DNA from 2 places in the Kitasatospora sp. NPDC096204 genome. Region 1 is predicted to be linked to the other one. Evidence: riboswitches for the same ligand, from Rfam matches in the RefSeq annotation. Region 1 holds a riboswitch; the other holds the start of a gene.
What was found. A riboswitch is a leader RNA that binds a small molecule or an ion and turns the genes downstream of it on or off. The one in region 1 is predicted to bind glycine.
Positions count from the first base shown of each region.

Region 2: it holds a riboswitch for glycine, as region 1 does, so the genes downstream of both, gcvP (aminomethyl-transferring glycine dehydrogenase) here and gcvT (glycine cleavage system aminomethyltransferase GcvT) in region 1, are expected to answer to the same signal.

Region 1 covers NZ_JBIWFT010000003.1:50,480-57,856, forward strand. Annotated here, with positions in the region: gene ACIQ87_RS03720 (enhanced serine sensitivity protein SseB C-terminal domain-containing protein) at 440-1,363, opposite strand; gene ACIQ87_RS03725 (enhanced serine sensitivity protein SseB) at 1,481-2,284, opposite strand; glycine riboswitch at 2,590-2,691, shown strand; gene gcvT (glycine cleavage system aminomethyltransferase GcvT) at 2,921-4,042, shown strand; gene gcvH (glycine cleavage system protein GcvH) at 4,143-4,517, shown strand; gene glyA (serine hydroxymethyltransferase) at 4,595-5,875, shown strand; gene ACIQ87_RS03745 (L-serine ammonia-lyase) at 6,046-7,377, shown strand, end outside.
Region 2 covers NZ_JBIWFT010000033.1:97,865-105,241, forward strand. Annotated here, with positions in the region: gene ACIQ87_RS29975 (hypothetical protein) at 1-394, shown strand, start outside; gene ACIQ87_RS29980 (DUF5999 family protein) at 824-1,015, shown strand; gene gcvP (aminomethyl-transferring glycine dehydrogenase) at 1,146-4,046, opposite strand; glycine riboswitch at 4,284-4,387, opposite strand; gene ACIQ87_RS29990 (PRC and DUF2382 domain-containing protein) at 4,618-5,754, shown strand; gene ACIQ87_RS29995 (MFS transporter) at 5,914-7,377, shown strand, end outside.

The DNA.
Region 1 (7,377 bases):
TTGGTCCCCTCGCCGACGGTGGCCGGCCCACGGGTGCCGGTCGCCGGCTTCGGCGGTGCGGCTGCGGACGTGCGGAAGTGCTGTGGAGGAGCGGTCTTGACGGCAGTGCGTGGTGCACGGGCACTGCCACCACGCGGGATGGGCGTCGCGTGGGCGGGACTGTCGGCGTGCGCGCTCACCTTTGTGGGGTTCCAGCACGCGCGGTGCGTTGCGCAGAACTCTCTGCCATCCGAACTGGCTTGCGCCAGCCCTGCCAACCGACAGATGCCCAACTGTGATCTGCGCACATGCACCTCCCCGATCTTCGGCATATACCTCTTCACATGGCTGTAACTGCCATGTCAAGATGACCGGAGCACACATCCGGAAATTCGTCCGGAAAGCATCGAAGCCGACTTGATGGACAATCAAGTCGGCTTCGTGGAATGGGTTTTGGGGATCAGCGCCCGGGGTAGCCGGGCCACGGCCGCTGCGGCTGCTGCTGCCAGCCCTGGGCCGGCGGCTGAGTGCCGTACGCATAGCCCGGCATCGACTGCCCGGGGTACGGCGGCGGGGGCACCGGCGGGTACGGGCCGGTCGGCGGACGCCCCGCCTCCCGGTCGAAGAACGGCCGCGCGTTGGCGCGCATCCACAGCGCCACCGGGTCGTACTCGTCCGACATCGCCACCGTGGACACCGCGAGCCCCTCCGGGGCCACCGCGATCGCGCGCTGCATCAGCGCCCGCACCGCCTCCACGGCCGGCGGCGAACTCTCGTACAGGTCAAGGCCGATGGCCAGGTACGGCTCCCCCACCGCGGGCTGCACCCAGGCCCGGCGCAGCGCCCGCACCGGGCGCACCTCGACGGCCTGCCGCTCCAGCAGGGCGAAGAACGGCTGGGCGTTCAGCTGCGGCTCGCTCAGCTTCAACGGCCCGGCCGGCAGCCGGTCCAGGCCCGCGGCGATCCGCCGGAGGTCCGCCCAGGGCACCCCGACACCGCCGCCGGGCGCGTGCGGGTTGAGCCACAGGCCCCAGCGGGTGCGGTACAGCGAGGCCGCGATCTCCCGTCCCGAGACCACCTCGTGGGCCCGCGCCCAGCCGGAGGCGGTCAGCTGCTCGGACGAGGTGACGGCCGGCGCGTAGCCGTGGCCGCTGATCTCCATGTTCCCGTACTGGGCGTCCGGGCTGCCCGGCGTGCCGTGCCACAGCAGCATCCAGACCTGACCGTCCGCCAGCGCGTGCAGCAGCCGCTCGTACGCGTCGTAGCGCTCCGGCGCGACGTCGCGCAGGGCGCGCTCCAACGCGCCGGGATCAGCTCCCGGGCGCCCGGCCGGTGCCTGGCCCCAGGGCCCCGGCACACCGCCCGCTCCCGTTCCCGCACTCATGCGCCCACCTCGCCGCGCCTCTTTCTTTCAACCCGCCGACCCGTCGGCCGTCTGCACGCACCCTATGGCGCGGCACCGGCCACCGCCACGGCGACGTGCCTTTGACACTGACCCCGCTCAGACCCGCGCGTAGAACGGCTGTACCCGGGTGAGCAGCCACTCGACCACCGGGTCGTCGGCGAGGTCGAGCAGTACGAGGTGGACGCCGCCGGGCAGCGGCGCGGTTCCCAGGGCTCGCCCGAGTGCCTCGTTCACCGCGGCCGGATCGGCCGGGGCCACCGGGTCCAGCTGGACACCCACGAACATCACGGTCGGCTCGCCCTCGATGCTGGCCAGCGCCCTGCGGGCGGTCAGCACCCCGGGCAGCGCCGACAGCTCGCTCCGGCAGGCGGCCAGGAAGTGCTCCGGGTCCTCGCCCGGCACCGGCTCGCGCAGCGCCACCCGCCCGCCGGTCGGCTCCGACGCGTCGCCGGCGCCCTCCCAGCGGTCCGCGCGCGGGCCGCGGCGCAGCTCGGCGACCCCCTGCGGCGGCACCGGAATGCCCACCGCCGCCTCCGGGTTCACCGCGATGCCCAGGCCCAGCGGCAGCCCGCGGGCGAGCTCCCACACCGGCGCGATCGCGAAGGCCATCCCCGGCGCCTGCTGGAGGAACACCTCCTGCGAGGAGAACACCGGCACGTACGGGTCGCCGCCCAGCTCGATGGTCGGCAGGTCCAGCGACTGCCCCTGCGGGTCGGCCCCGGCCGGCAGCGGCACCCACACCTGGCTGCGCGCCAGTACCTCGATCACCCGCGGCGTCGCGCCCGGGTCCCCCAGGGCCGCGGTCAGCACCTGCTCCAGCTCGTTGGCCGGCCAGGAGCCGCCCGCCGGCGCCTCCTCCGGTCCGCCCCACCCCTGCTGCTGCTCCACCGGGTACCCCATGCGCCGCCGATTCCGCCCTCTGCCGGTCGGCCGCCCACTGCTGCGCCGACGCGCAGCAGTCTAGGGCCCCGGGGCCTTCCTCTTTAGGGCTCGTGTTCGGGTGGCCCTCGGAGCTCGTGCGGGTGGCCCTCGGAGCTCGCGTTCGGGTGCACCCCGGGGCTCGTCCTCGGGACGCGCCCCGGGCCCCGCCTTCGCGCGCCGTGCGGTGTGACCGGGTCCCCCCTCCCCTCGTCGCCCGGGACGTGCCATGATGTGCCCGTCCGACGGCATGCGCCGCGGGCCCCCACAACTCCACACCGGCCGCTCGAACCCGCGCGGGAGAGCCCGGAGTGCCGTTCAGGCACAGCCGGCGCCGAAGGAGCAAGTCCTCCCCGGAATCTCTCAGGCACCCCTACCGCACGGGTTAGGCACATCTGGAAAGCGGCGCACGGCCCTGTCGTGCGCCCACCCACGGTGCAAGCCGCCCTGCTGTCCCCCAAGCTGGAAACGGCTGCGGGCGGCGGGCGGTGAAGCTCTCAGGTTCGACGACAGATGGGGAGACCCACGCCGCCGCATGCCCGCGCGCAGGGTCGGCCCCCGAGCGGGTCCGGTCCGGCGCGTGCACCCCTGAGTGCCCCGACCGAGGAGTTCCTGGCCATGTCGTCCCTCCGCCTGACCGCGCTCGACGCGCTGCACCGCGCCCTCGGCGCGACCATGACCGACTTCGCCGGCTGGGACATGCCGCTGCGCTACGGCAGCGAGCGCGAGGAGCACCTCGCCGTCCGCACCAAGGCCGGCCTGTTCGACCTCTCGCACATGGGCGAGATCACCGTCACCGGCCCGCAGGCCGGTGAGATGCTGGACCACGCGCTGGTCGGCTTCGTCTCCGCGCTCGGCGTGCTGCGCGCCCGCTACACCATGATCTGCGCCGAGGACGGCGGCATCCTGGACGACCTGATCGTCTACCGCCTGCGCGAGGACGCCTTCCTGGTCGTCGCCAACGCCTCGAACGCCCAGCTGGTCCTCGACGAGCTGATCGCCCGCGCCAAGGGCTTCGACGCCGTCGTCACCGACGACCGCGACACCTACGCGCTGATCGCCGTCCAGGGCCCGGAGGCCACCGGCATCCTGGCGAAGACCACCGACGCCGACCTGCCCGGCCTGAAGTACTACGCGATCCTCCCGGCCCAGGTGGCCGGCCGCGACGTGCTGCTCGCCCGTACCGGCTACACCGGCGAGGACGGCTTCGAGATCTTCTGCCACCCGGTCGACGCCGAGCCGGTCTGGCAGGCGCTGACCGCCGCCGGCGAGGGCCACGGCCTGATCCCGTGCGGCCTGTCCTGCCGCGACACGCTGCGCCTGGAGGCCGGCATGCCGCTGTACGGGCACGAGCTGTCCACCGAGCTCACCCCGTTCGACGCCGGCCTGGGCCGGGTCGTCCGCTTCGACAAGACCACCAACGAGGGCGCCTTCGTCGGCCGCAAGGCGCTGGAGCAGGCCGCCGCCGCGGCCGAGACCAACCCGCCGAAGAAGCTGGTCGGCCTGGTCTCCGAGGGCAAGCGGGTGCCGCGCGCCGAGTACACCGTGGTCTCCACCGAGGGCGAGCCGATCGGCCGGATCACCTCCGGCGCGCCGTCCCCGACGCTCGGGCAGCCGATCGCGATGGCCTACGTCGACGCCGCCCACGCGGAGCCCGGCACCACCGTCGCGGTGGACGTCCGCGGCAAGCACGAGCCCGTCCAGGTCGTGGCGCTTCCGTTCTACAAGCGCGCCCGCTGAGCCTTCGTCCCGCCCCCGTTTTTCCCATTCACGCACGTCGCAGCCGTCCGCGCGGCGGCCCGCTTCGTCGTGCCCGCTTCCCATCCTGGAGAATGACGCCATGAGCAACCCCCAGCACCTGCAGTACACCAAGGAGCACGAGTGGCTGACGGCCGCCGAGGACGGTGTCTCCACGGTCGGCATCACCGAGCACGCCGCCACCGCGCTCGGTGACATCGTCTACGTGCAGCTGCCCGCGGTCGGCGACACCGTGACCGCCGGTGAGACCTGCGGCGAGCTGGAGTCCACCAAGTCGGTCAGCGACCTGTTCTCCCCGGCGACCGGCGAGGTCACCGAGATCAACCAGGACGTCATCGACGACCCGGCCTCCGTGAACGCGGACCCGTTCGGGAGCGCCTGGCTGTTCAAGGTGCGCGTCGAGGCCACCGACACGCTGCTCAGCGCGGACGAGTACACCGCCCTCATCGGCGGCTGACCAGCCCGTGACCGGGCGGGCCGCTCGCCGGCCCGCCCCACCGTCCCTCCGCTCTCCTCCACCGGGAAGACCACACCATGACGGTTCTCAACCAGTCCCTGCACGCCCTCGACCCGGAGATCGCCGCCGCGGTCGACGCCGAGCTGCACCGCCAGCAGACCACCCTGGAGATGATCGCCTCCGAGAACTTCGCCCCGGTGGCGGTCATGGAGGCGCAGGGTTCGGTCCTCACCAACAAGTACGCGGAGGGCTACCCCGGCCGCCGCTACTACGGCGGCTGCGAGCACGTCGACGTGGTCGAGCAGATCGCGATCGACCGCATCAAGGCCCTGTTCGGCGCCGAGCACGCCAACGTCCAGCCGCACTCCGGCGCGCAGGCCAACGCCGCCGCGATGTTCGCGCTGATCCAGCCGGGCGACACCATCCTGGGCCTGAGCCTGGCCCACGGTGGCCACCTGACCCACGGCATGAAGATCAACTTCTCCGGCAAGCTCTACAACGTGGCCGCGTACCACGTGGACGAGAAGACCGGCCAGGTCGACATGGCCGAGGTCGAGCGCCTCGCCAAGGAGCACCAGCCGAAGCTGATCATCGCCGGCTGGTCGGCCTACCCGCGCCAGCTCGACTTCGCCGCGTTCCGGCGGATCGCCGACGAGGTCGGCGCGCTGCTCATGGTGGACATGGCGCACTTCGCCGGCCTGGTGGCCGCCGGGCTGCACCCGAACCCGGTGCCCTACGCGGACGTGGTCACCACCACCACCCACAAGACCCTGGGCGGCCCGCGCGGCGGCGTCATCCTGTCCAAGGCCGAGTACGCCAAGAAGATCAACTCCGCGGTCTTCCCCGGCCAGCAGGGCGGCCCGCTGGAGCACGTGATCGCCGGCAAGGCGGTCGCCTTCAAGGTCGCGGCCTCCGAGGAGTTCAAGGAGCGCCAGCAGCGCACCCTGGACGGCGCCCGCATCCTCGCCGAGCGCCTGCTCCAGGCCGACGTGGCCGAGGCCGGCGCCAGCGTGCTCTCCGGCGGCACCGACGTCCACCTGGTCCTGGTCGACCTGCGCAACAGCCAGCTCGACGGCCAGCAGGCCGAGGACCGGCTGCACGAGGTCGGCATCACCGTCAACCGCAACGCGATCCCGAACGACCCGCGCCCGCCGATGGTCACCTCGGGCCTGCGCATCGGCACCCCGGCCCTGGCCACCCGCGGCTTCCAGGCCGAGGACTTCCGCGAGGTCGCCGACATCATCGCCGAGGCGCTCAAGCCCGCCTTCGACGAGACCGTCGCCGCCGCCCTCAAGGCCCGGGTCACCGCCCTGGCCGACAAGTACCCGCTGTACCCCAACCTGGCCAACCAGGAGTAGTCCTTCCGGGGCCCGGTCGGGCTCAGGATCAGGTGACCGGCCTCACCCCGCCGGCGTACCTGGGGACCCCGGGGCACCGCGCACACTGGACAGTGCGTGCGGTGCCCCGTCCCGTGTCAGCCCTCCCCTGCCTGCAAGTCCTTCCACGAGACCAGACAAGGACGTCCCCCGTGGCCATCAGCGTCTTCGACCTCTTCTCCATCGGCATCGGCCCGTCGAGCTCCCACACCGTGGGCCCGATGCGCGCCGCCCGGATGTTCGCCCGCCGACTGCGCACCGAAGGCCTGCTGGACGGCGTCACCGGCGTGCGCGCCGAGCTGTACGGCTCGCTCGGCGCCACCGGCCACGGCCACGGCACCCCGAAGGCCGTCCTGCTGGGCCTGGAGAACGCCTCGCCCCGCACCGTCGACGTCGACCAGGCCGACAAGGACGTCGAGCGGATCATCGTCGAGAAGCGGATCAGCCTGCTCGGCGAGCACACCATCGACTTCGACCCGGACACCCAGCTGGTCCTGCACCGCCGCCGCTCGCTGCCGTACCACGCCAACGGCATGACCCTGTGGGCGTACGCGGCGGACGGCTCGACCCTGCTGGAGAAGACCTACTACTCGGTCGGCGGCGGCTTCGTGGTGGACGAGGACGCCATCGGCGCGGACCGGGTCAAGCCCGACGACACCGTGCTGAAGTACCCCTTCCGCACCGGTGACGAGCTGCTGCGGCTCAGCCGGGAGACCGGGCTGTCCATCTCCGGCCTGATGCTGGAGAACGAGAAGGCCTGGCGCAGCGAGGAGGAGATCCGCACCGGGCTGCTGGAGATCTGGTCCGTGATGCAGGAGTGCGTGCGGGCCGGCATGACCCGCGAGGGCATCCTGCCGGGCGGGCTGAAGGTCCGCCGCCGGGCGGCCGCCGCGGCGCGGACGCTGCGCGCCGAGGGCATCGGGCCGGCCAACGCGATGGAGTGGGTGACCCTCTACGCGATGGCGGTCAACGAGGAGAACGCCTCCGGCCGCCGGGTGGTCACCGCGCCGACCAACGGCGCCGCCGGGATCATCCCGGCCGTCCTGCACTACTACCTGAACTTCATCCCGGGCGCCGACGAGGACGGCATCGTCCGCTTCCTCCTCGCGGCCGGCGCCATCGGCATGCTCTTCAAGGAGAACGCCTCCATCTCCGGCGCCGAGGTCGGCTGCCAGGGCGAGGTCGGCTCCGCCTGCTCGATGGCCGCGGGCGGCCTCGCCGAGGTCCTCGGCGGCACCCCCGAGCAGGTCGAGAACGCCGCCGAGATCGGCATCGAGCACAACCTCGGCCTCACCTGCGACCCGGTCGGCGGCCTGGTCCAGATCCCCTGCATCGAGCGCAACGGCATGGCCTCGGTCAAGGCCGTCACCGCGGCCCGGATGGCGCTGCGCGGCGACGGGCGGCACCACGTCTCGCTGGACAAGGCGATCAAGACGATGAAGGAGACCGGCGCCGACATGAAGATCAAGTACAAGGAGACCTCG
Region 2 (7,377 bases), on a different contig from region 1:
GGCCGCCCGCCGCACCGGCTGGCGCTTCCTGATCAAGGACGGGCCCGAGGTGGCCGCCGCCGCCGAGGTGGTGCAGAGCGCCGAGGGCCACAGCTTCTCCCACTTCACCGCGGGCCCCTACCTCGACTCCACGGTCCGGGCGCTGCGCGAGGCCTGGCAGCTCGCCCAGAACTCCCGGACCCGCCGGCAGCCCCGGCTGCTGACCTTTCCGGGCCAGTACGCCACGGCGCTCTGGCTGCACAGCCCAGACGGCGACCCGGCCGCCGACCTGCTGATCCCCCTCGCCCCGGCCCCGCTCGGCGTCACCGCGCACCGCGCCCGCCCGGCCGCCGAACTGCTGCCGCTGCTCGCCCGCGCCCCGCTCGCCAGGCCGCTGCTGCTCGGCTCCTCCTGAACCGAACGGTGCCCCACGGGCCGCCGGGCCCACCCGCCCGGCGGCCCCCACCCCTGCCCGCGCCCCTGCCCGCGCCCCTGCGCCCGCGGGCCCTCATCCGAACGGCGACCACCCGCCCGGACCATCCGGCATGGCCCCATCGGGTCATGCGCCGGCTGACCCAGTGGTGTGCTCTTTCCCGCCGATCCCACCTGAACGGGTGATCTCCACCCGGGAGTTGTGGCGCATGTCACGAAATCCCTGCGCGCGGGTCCCAGGATGCCGACACTGGGAACCAGCGTGGAAGGACCACCTGTCCTACCCACTTGAGCGTCGGTCCACACTTGGCCGGCGTGCGGACAGGATCCGACCACCGCGGCGGTCCCGGACGGCACCACCTCCGGCGACCGCATCACGGGGAGGATCGCAGAGCGAAGCGAGGGTACGCGTATGTGCCAGCACCGTCCTGAGTGCCCATCGGCCGAGTCCGAGGACCGCGAGGCGGCCGTCTCGGTGGCCCGCCACCCGGAGCAGGGCTGGAGCCTGCTCTGCAACGGCGTCGTCCTGTTCGAGGACACCGGAGAACTGCTGCCCGACGGCCGGGTGATCGCCCCGCGCCGTCCCGTCGCCCACGCGGCCTGACCGAACGGTCCGGCCGGTCCGGCCGGACGGCGGGGGCAGCCGCCGACTCGGCCGGCGAAACGGGCAGGGCCCCGGCGGAAGACTCCGCCGGGGCCCTGCCGTCCGATCCGGGCCCGCGGGCCGGGTCCGGTCAGACGCCGTACTCGTCCAGCGGCGGGCAGGAGCAGACCAGGTTGCGGTCGCCGTACGCGCCGTCGATCCGGCTGACCGGCGGCCAGTACTTGTCCGCCGGGTTCACGCCCGCCGGGAAGACGGCCTCCTGCCGCGAGTAGCCGTGCGCCCAGTCGCCGGCCAGCGTGGCGGCGGTGTGCGGGGCGTTGCGCAGCGGGTTGTCGTCGGCCGCCCACTCGCCCGAGCCGACCTTGTCGATCTCGGCGCGGATGGTGATCATCGCGTCGCAGAACCGGTCGATCTCGTGCAGGTCCTCGGACTCGGTCGGCTCGATCATCAGCGTGCCGGCCACCGGGAAGGACATCGTCGGCGCGTGGAAGCCGTAGTCGATCAGGCGCTTGGCGATGTCGTCCACCGTCACGCCCGTCTCCTTGGTCAGCGGACGCAGGTCGATGATGCACTCGTGCGCGACCAGCCCGCCCGGGCCCGTGTAGAGCACCGGGAAGTGCGGCGCCAGGCGCTTGGCGATGTAGTTGGCGTTCAGCACCGCGACCTGGGTCGCGTGCTTGAGGCCCTCGCCGCCCATCAGCCGGACGTACGCCCAGGAGATCGGCAGGATGGCCGCCGAGCCCCACGGCGCGGCCGAGACCGGGCCGACGCCGGTGGCCGGGCCGGCCTCCGCCTGCAGCGGGTGGTTCGGCAGGTACGGCGCCAGGTGGGCGCGCACCGCGACCGGGCCGACGCCCGGGCCGCCGCCGCCGTGCGGGATGCAGAAGGTCTTGTGCAGGTTCAGGTGCGAGACGTCCGCGCCGAACTTGCCCGGCTTGGCCAGGCCGACCAGGGCGTTCAGGTTGGCGCCGTCCACGTACACCTGGCCGCCGGCCTCGTGCACCAGGGCGCAGATGTCGGTGATCTGGGTCTCGTACACGCCGTGGGTGGACGGGTAGGTGACCATCAGCACGGCGAGGTTGTCGCGGTGCTGCTCGATCTTGGCCTTCAGGTCCTCGACGTCCACGTCGCCGTCGGCCAAGGTCTTCACCACGACCACGCGCATGCCGGCCATCACCGCGGAGGCCGCGTTGGTGCCGTGCGCCGAGGACGGGATCAGGCAGACGTCGCGCTGGGTGTCACCGTTGGCGTGGTGGTAGGCGCGCACGGCCAGCAGACCGGCGAACTCGCCCTGGGAACCGGCGTTCGGCTGGATCGACACGGCGTCGTAGCCGGTCACCTCGACCAGCTGCTGCTCCAGCTGGCGGATCAGGGTCAGGAAGCCCTGGGCCTGGTCGATCGGCGCGAAGGGGTGCAGCTGGCCGAACTCCGGCCAGGTCACCGCCTCCATCTCGGTGGTCGCGTTGAGCTTCATGGTGCAGGAGCCCAGCGGGATCATGCCGCGGTCCAGCGCGTAGTCCCGGTCCGACAGGCGGCGCAGGTAGCGCAGCATGGCGGTCTCCGAGCGGTGGCTGTGGAAGACCGGGTGGGTCAGGTACTCGTCCTCGCGCAGCAGCGCGGCGGGCAGCGCGTCGGCGGCCTCGGCGACCTCGCCGGCGGCAACGCCGAACGCGGCCCAGACACCGGCCAGGTGCTCGCGGGTGGTGGTCTCGTCGGTGGAGACGGAGATCCGGTCCTCGCCGTCCTGGTACACGTTGACGCCGTTGGCGCGGGCGGCGGCGGCGATCTCGGCGGCGCGGCCCGGGACGACGGCGGTGACGGTGTCGAAGAACTCGCCGTGCAGCAGCTCGACGCCGCCGGCCCGCAGGCCCTCGGCGAGGGCGGCGGCGTAGCGGTGGGTGCGGCGGGCGATGTCGGCCAGGCCGTCCGGGCCGTGGTAGACGGCGTACATCGAGGCCATCACGGCGAGCAGCACCTGGGCGGTGCAGATGTTGCTGGTGGCCTTCTCGCGGCGGATGTGCTGCTCGCGGGTCTGCAGCGCCAGGCGGTAGGCGCGGTTGCCGTCGGAGTCGACGGAGACGCCGACCAGGCGGCCGGGCAGCGAGCGGGCGTACTCGGTACGCACCGACAGGTAGCCGGCGTGCGGTCCGCCGAAGCCCATCGGCACACCGAAGCGCTGCGTGGTGCCGCAGGCGATGTCGGCGCCCAGCGAGCCCGGGGACTTGAGCAGGGTCAGCGCCAGCAGGTCGGCGGCGACGGCGACGATCGCGCCCAGGCCGTGCGCCTGCTCGATCACCGGGGCGAGGTCGCGGACCACACCGGTGGCACCCGGGTACTGGAGCAGCACGCCGAAGACGCCACGCTCGGCGATCTCGGCCGGGATGCCCTCGGACAGGTCGGCGACGACGACCTCGACACCGGTCGGCACGGCGCGGGTGTTGATCACCGCGAGGGTCTGCGGCAGGGTCTCGGCGTCGACCAGGAAGACACCGCCCTTGACCTTGGTGACGCGGCGGGCGAGCGCCATCGCCTCGGCGGCCGCGGTGCCCTCGTCCAGCAGCGAGGCGCCGGAGGTCGACAGGCCGGTCAGGTCGGAGACCAGGGTCTGGAAGTTGAGCAGCGCCTCCAGGCGGCCCTGCGAGATCTCCGGCTGGTACGGGGTGTAGGCGGTGTACCAGGCCGGGTTCTCCATGACGTTGCGCAGGATCACCGGCGGGGTGAAGGTGCCGTAGTAGCCCAGGCCGATCATCGGCTGGAGCACCTGGTTGCGGCCGGCCAGCTCGCGCAGCTCGGCGAGGACCTGGGCCTCGGTCCGGCCCGCGGGCAGGTCCAGGGCGGTGATGGAACGGATCGCCTCGGGCACCGCGGTGGCGGCGAGCTCGTCCAGCGAGCTGTAGCCGACGGACGCCAGCATCTTCTCCTGCGCGGCGGCGTCGGGGCCGATGTGGCGGTTCTCGAAGGGACTGGCCAGCTCAAGCTCGGTGAGGGTCGAGGCGCCGGTGGGGCGTCCCGCGTTCGGCTGGGCGTTCATGGTGGTCGAGGCCTCCTGGTCACGGACCGGCGGGGGTACGCACGCCGGCCGGCCTCGCCGCTGCGGGCGGCGGACAAACCTGGGCGGGCGGACCCGACAGGCCTCCCCCTCTGTCATCGGGACCTGAGAGCTTCACCCGCACGGGGCGCTGTGGGCGCCCCGCCGGCTTGCACCGTCGGTGAGGGTGGTGATCGCCGGCTTCCGTGCCGACGCTCCTGCCCTGCTTTCCAGAGTGACCTACCCCACACGGTACGGATGCCTGAGAGATTCCGGGGAGGAGTTGCTCCTTCGGCGCCCCGACCAGCGGTTTTCGTTGTCGGAGACTCTCCCGAGCGGGCTCTGCGGTCGCCGCCCAGGGTACCAGCGGGAGGCCTCCCGATCACGGGTGCGTCCGGTCAATCGAGGTCTACGCGCGTCCCCCGGACGGTCGATCGCGCAACCCCGTCCGGCGCACCCCGCTCGCGCCGGTCCGATTCATGGCATTTGGTGTGAAGTGGCGGACGGGACGGGTGCTCCGGCCGCCCTGCTGCGGGAGTTCCGCAGGCCCAGCGCGCGCGGGAGGAAAAAAGAAGTGCAGACCGACATCGACCCCCGGGACCTCATCGGTCACAAGGCCGTCGACCGCAACGGAGACAAGATCGGCACGGTCGACGAGGTCTACCTGGACGACGCCACCGGCCGGCCCGAGTGGGCCGCGGTCCGGACCGGCATCTTCGGCCGGGACGCCTTCGTCCCGCTGACCACCAGCGAGTTCGCGGGCGACGAACTGCGGGTGCCGTACGACAAGTCGCTGGTGAAGGAGTCGCCGGACTTCGGCGTCGGCCAGCACCTGTCCCCCGCCCAGGAGCTCCAGCTCTACCGCTACTACGGGCTCGACACCCCGCTGGACAGCCGCCCGAACGGCGAGAACGGGAGCCGGGCCAAGCAGCCCGACCGCGACTTCGGCACCACGGCGGCTGCTGCCACCGCCACGACGACCGCCGCCGCCCCGGCCAAGCCGCTCACCTTCCACAGTCCCGAGCGCGCCCCCGAGCGCTCCCCCGAGCGCGCCCCGGCGAGGACCCCCGCTGCCGCCGCCGCGCCCGTCACCCCCGACAGCACCAGGACCGCCCCGGAGGCCGACACCCGGCTCCCCGGCACCCCTGCGGCGGCGGCACCCGCCCCCGCCGCGCCCGTCATGGAACCGAAGCAGTCGCACCCCGCCCCCATGCCCGCCCCGGCGGCGGCCACCACGACCGCCACCGCGCACCCGGGCACCGCCACGGCCGCCCCGAGCAGCCCGGTCGAGATCACCTGCCGCGAGGAGCGGCTGGAGGTCACCACCGAGTGGCACGTCCTCGGCACCGCGAAGCTGCGCAAGTACGTGACGACCGAACAGGTCGAGCGCCGCGTCCCGGTGGTCCGCGAGCGCGTCCGGGTCGAGCGGACGCCGATCAGCGAGGCCGAGCGCGCCACGCTCACCGACAGGGAGATCGCCGAGGCCACCGAGGAGGTCACTCTCCGTGAGGAACGCGCGGTGGCCCGCAAGTACCTCGCGCCCGTCGAGCGGGTCCGCCTGGTCGTCGAGCGGTACACGACCGAGGAGGTGATCCGGGAGGAACTCCGTCGCGAGCACGTCGAGGTCCACGACACCACGCCCCCCCACACCCCGCCGTCCGCGTTCACCCCCGACACCCCCCGACCGGCCCCAGCGCGCCCACTCGCCTGACCGCCCCCACCAGCAAGGGCCCCGGACACCGTCCGGGGCCCTTGTCGCGTACCCGACCCTTCGTCTTTGCCAAAGCTTAACCGCTCGATATTTGACACTCTGAAGTATCTCCCTGCATGGTTACTTCAGTTCATTCACTATGTACGGGAGGAAGCAACCGTGAGTGAGGCACCACAGCCCACCACCGCGGCCGAGAAGCAGAGCAGCGCCCGGGTCCTGCCGGCCCTCATCCTGGCGATGTTGTCGTTCAGCGTGGTGCAGACCGCGGTCGTCCCGATCCTGCCCTCGCTCGCCAGGGAACTGAACGTCTCCGCCTCCAGCATCACCTGGCTGATGACCGCCAACCTGCTCTCCGCAGCCGTGCTGACTCCCCTCCTGGGCCGTTTCGGCGACCTCCGGGGCCGCAAGCCGATGCTGCTGATCTCGCTGGCCGGTCTGGTCGCGGGTTCGGCACTGGCGGTCAGCACCCACTCCTTCACCTGGCTGGTCGTCGCCCGCGTCCTCCAGGGCGCCGGCGGCGGTGTCCTGCCGCTGGCGATCAGCATCGTCCGTGACGAGCTGCCCAAGCAGAAGGTGACCGGCGGCGTCGCCGCCATCAGCGCCTCGATGGGCGTCGGCTCCGGCCTCGGCCTGGTCGCCACCGGTCTCCTGCTGGAGCACTGGGACTACAAGTCGATCTTCTGGATGGGCCTGGTCTTCGGCCTGATCGCCCTCGCCCTGGTCGCCTTCCGCGTGCCGACCGACCCGGTCACCGACAAGGAGGGCGGCGCCGACCCGCTGGGCGCCATCACCCTGGCCGGCTGGCTCTCCGCGCTGCTGGTCGCGGTCAGCCAGGGCAACCACTGGGGCTGGACCTCCAACAAGACCCTCGGCCTCTTCGCCGTCGCCGCCGTGGTCGCCCTGGTCTGGGGGATCATCGAGACCAAGGTCGCGCACCCCCTGGTGGACATGAAGATGATGGCCCGTCCGGCCGTCGCCTTCACCAACGTGGCCGGCCTGCTCATCGGCTTCGGCATGTACGGCTCCTTCATGGTCATCAGCAACTTCGCCCAGACCCCGGAGAAGCTCACCCACTACGGCTTCACCGCCACCGTGCTGCACGCCGGCATCATGCTGCTGCCGTCCGCGATCGGCTCGATGGTCGCCGCCCCGGTCGGCGCCCTGCTGATCGCCCGTCGCGGCCCGCGCCTGCCGCTGGTCCTCGGTGGCGTCCTCGGCGCCGTCGCGATGGCCTACCTCGCCGTGCGCCACGGCCGCGAGGGCGACATCTACACCGCCTCGGCGATCTTCGGTCTCGGCGTCGGCCTCGCCTTCGCCGCGATGCCGGCCTACATCAACGGCGCCGTCCCGGCCGAGCAGAGCGGCATCGCCAACGGCATGAACTCCGTGCTGCGCACGGTCGGCGGCGCGATCGGCACCGCCGTCATGGCCGCCATCCTGACCGGCGACACCCTGAAGCTGCCGCCGCAGATCCCGCTCTCCCTGCCCACCCTGGACGCCTACAAGCACGCGTTCTGGACCGCGGCCGTCGTCTGCATCGTCGCCGGCGTCGTCCCGTTCCTGATCCGCGGTGCCAAGTCGGCCGCCACCCCGACCGTCCTCGGCGGCTCGGCCCAGCAGGAC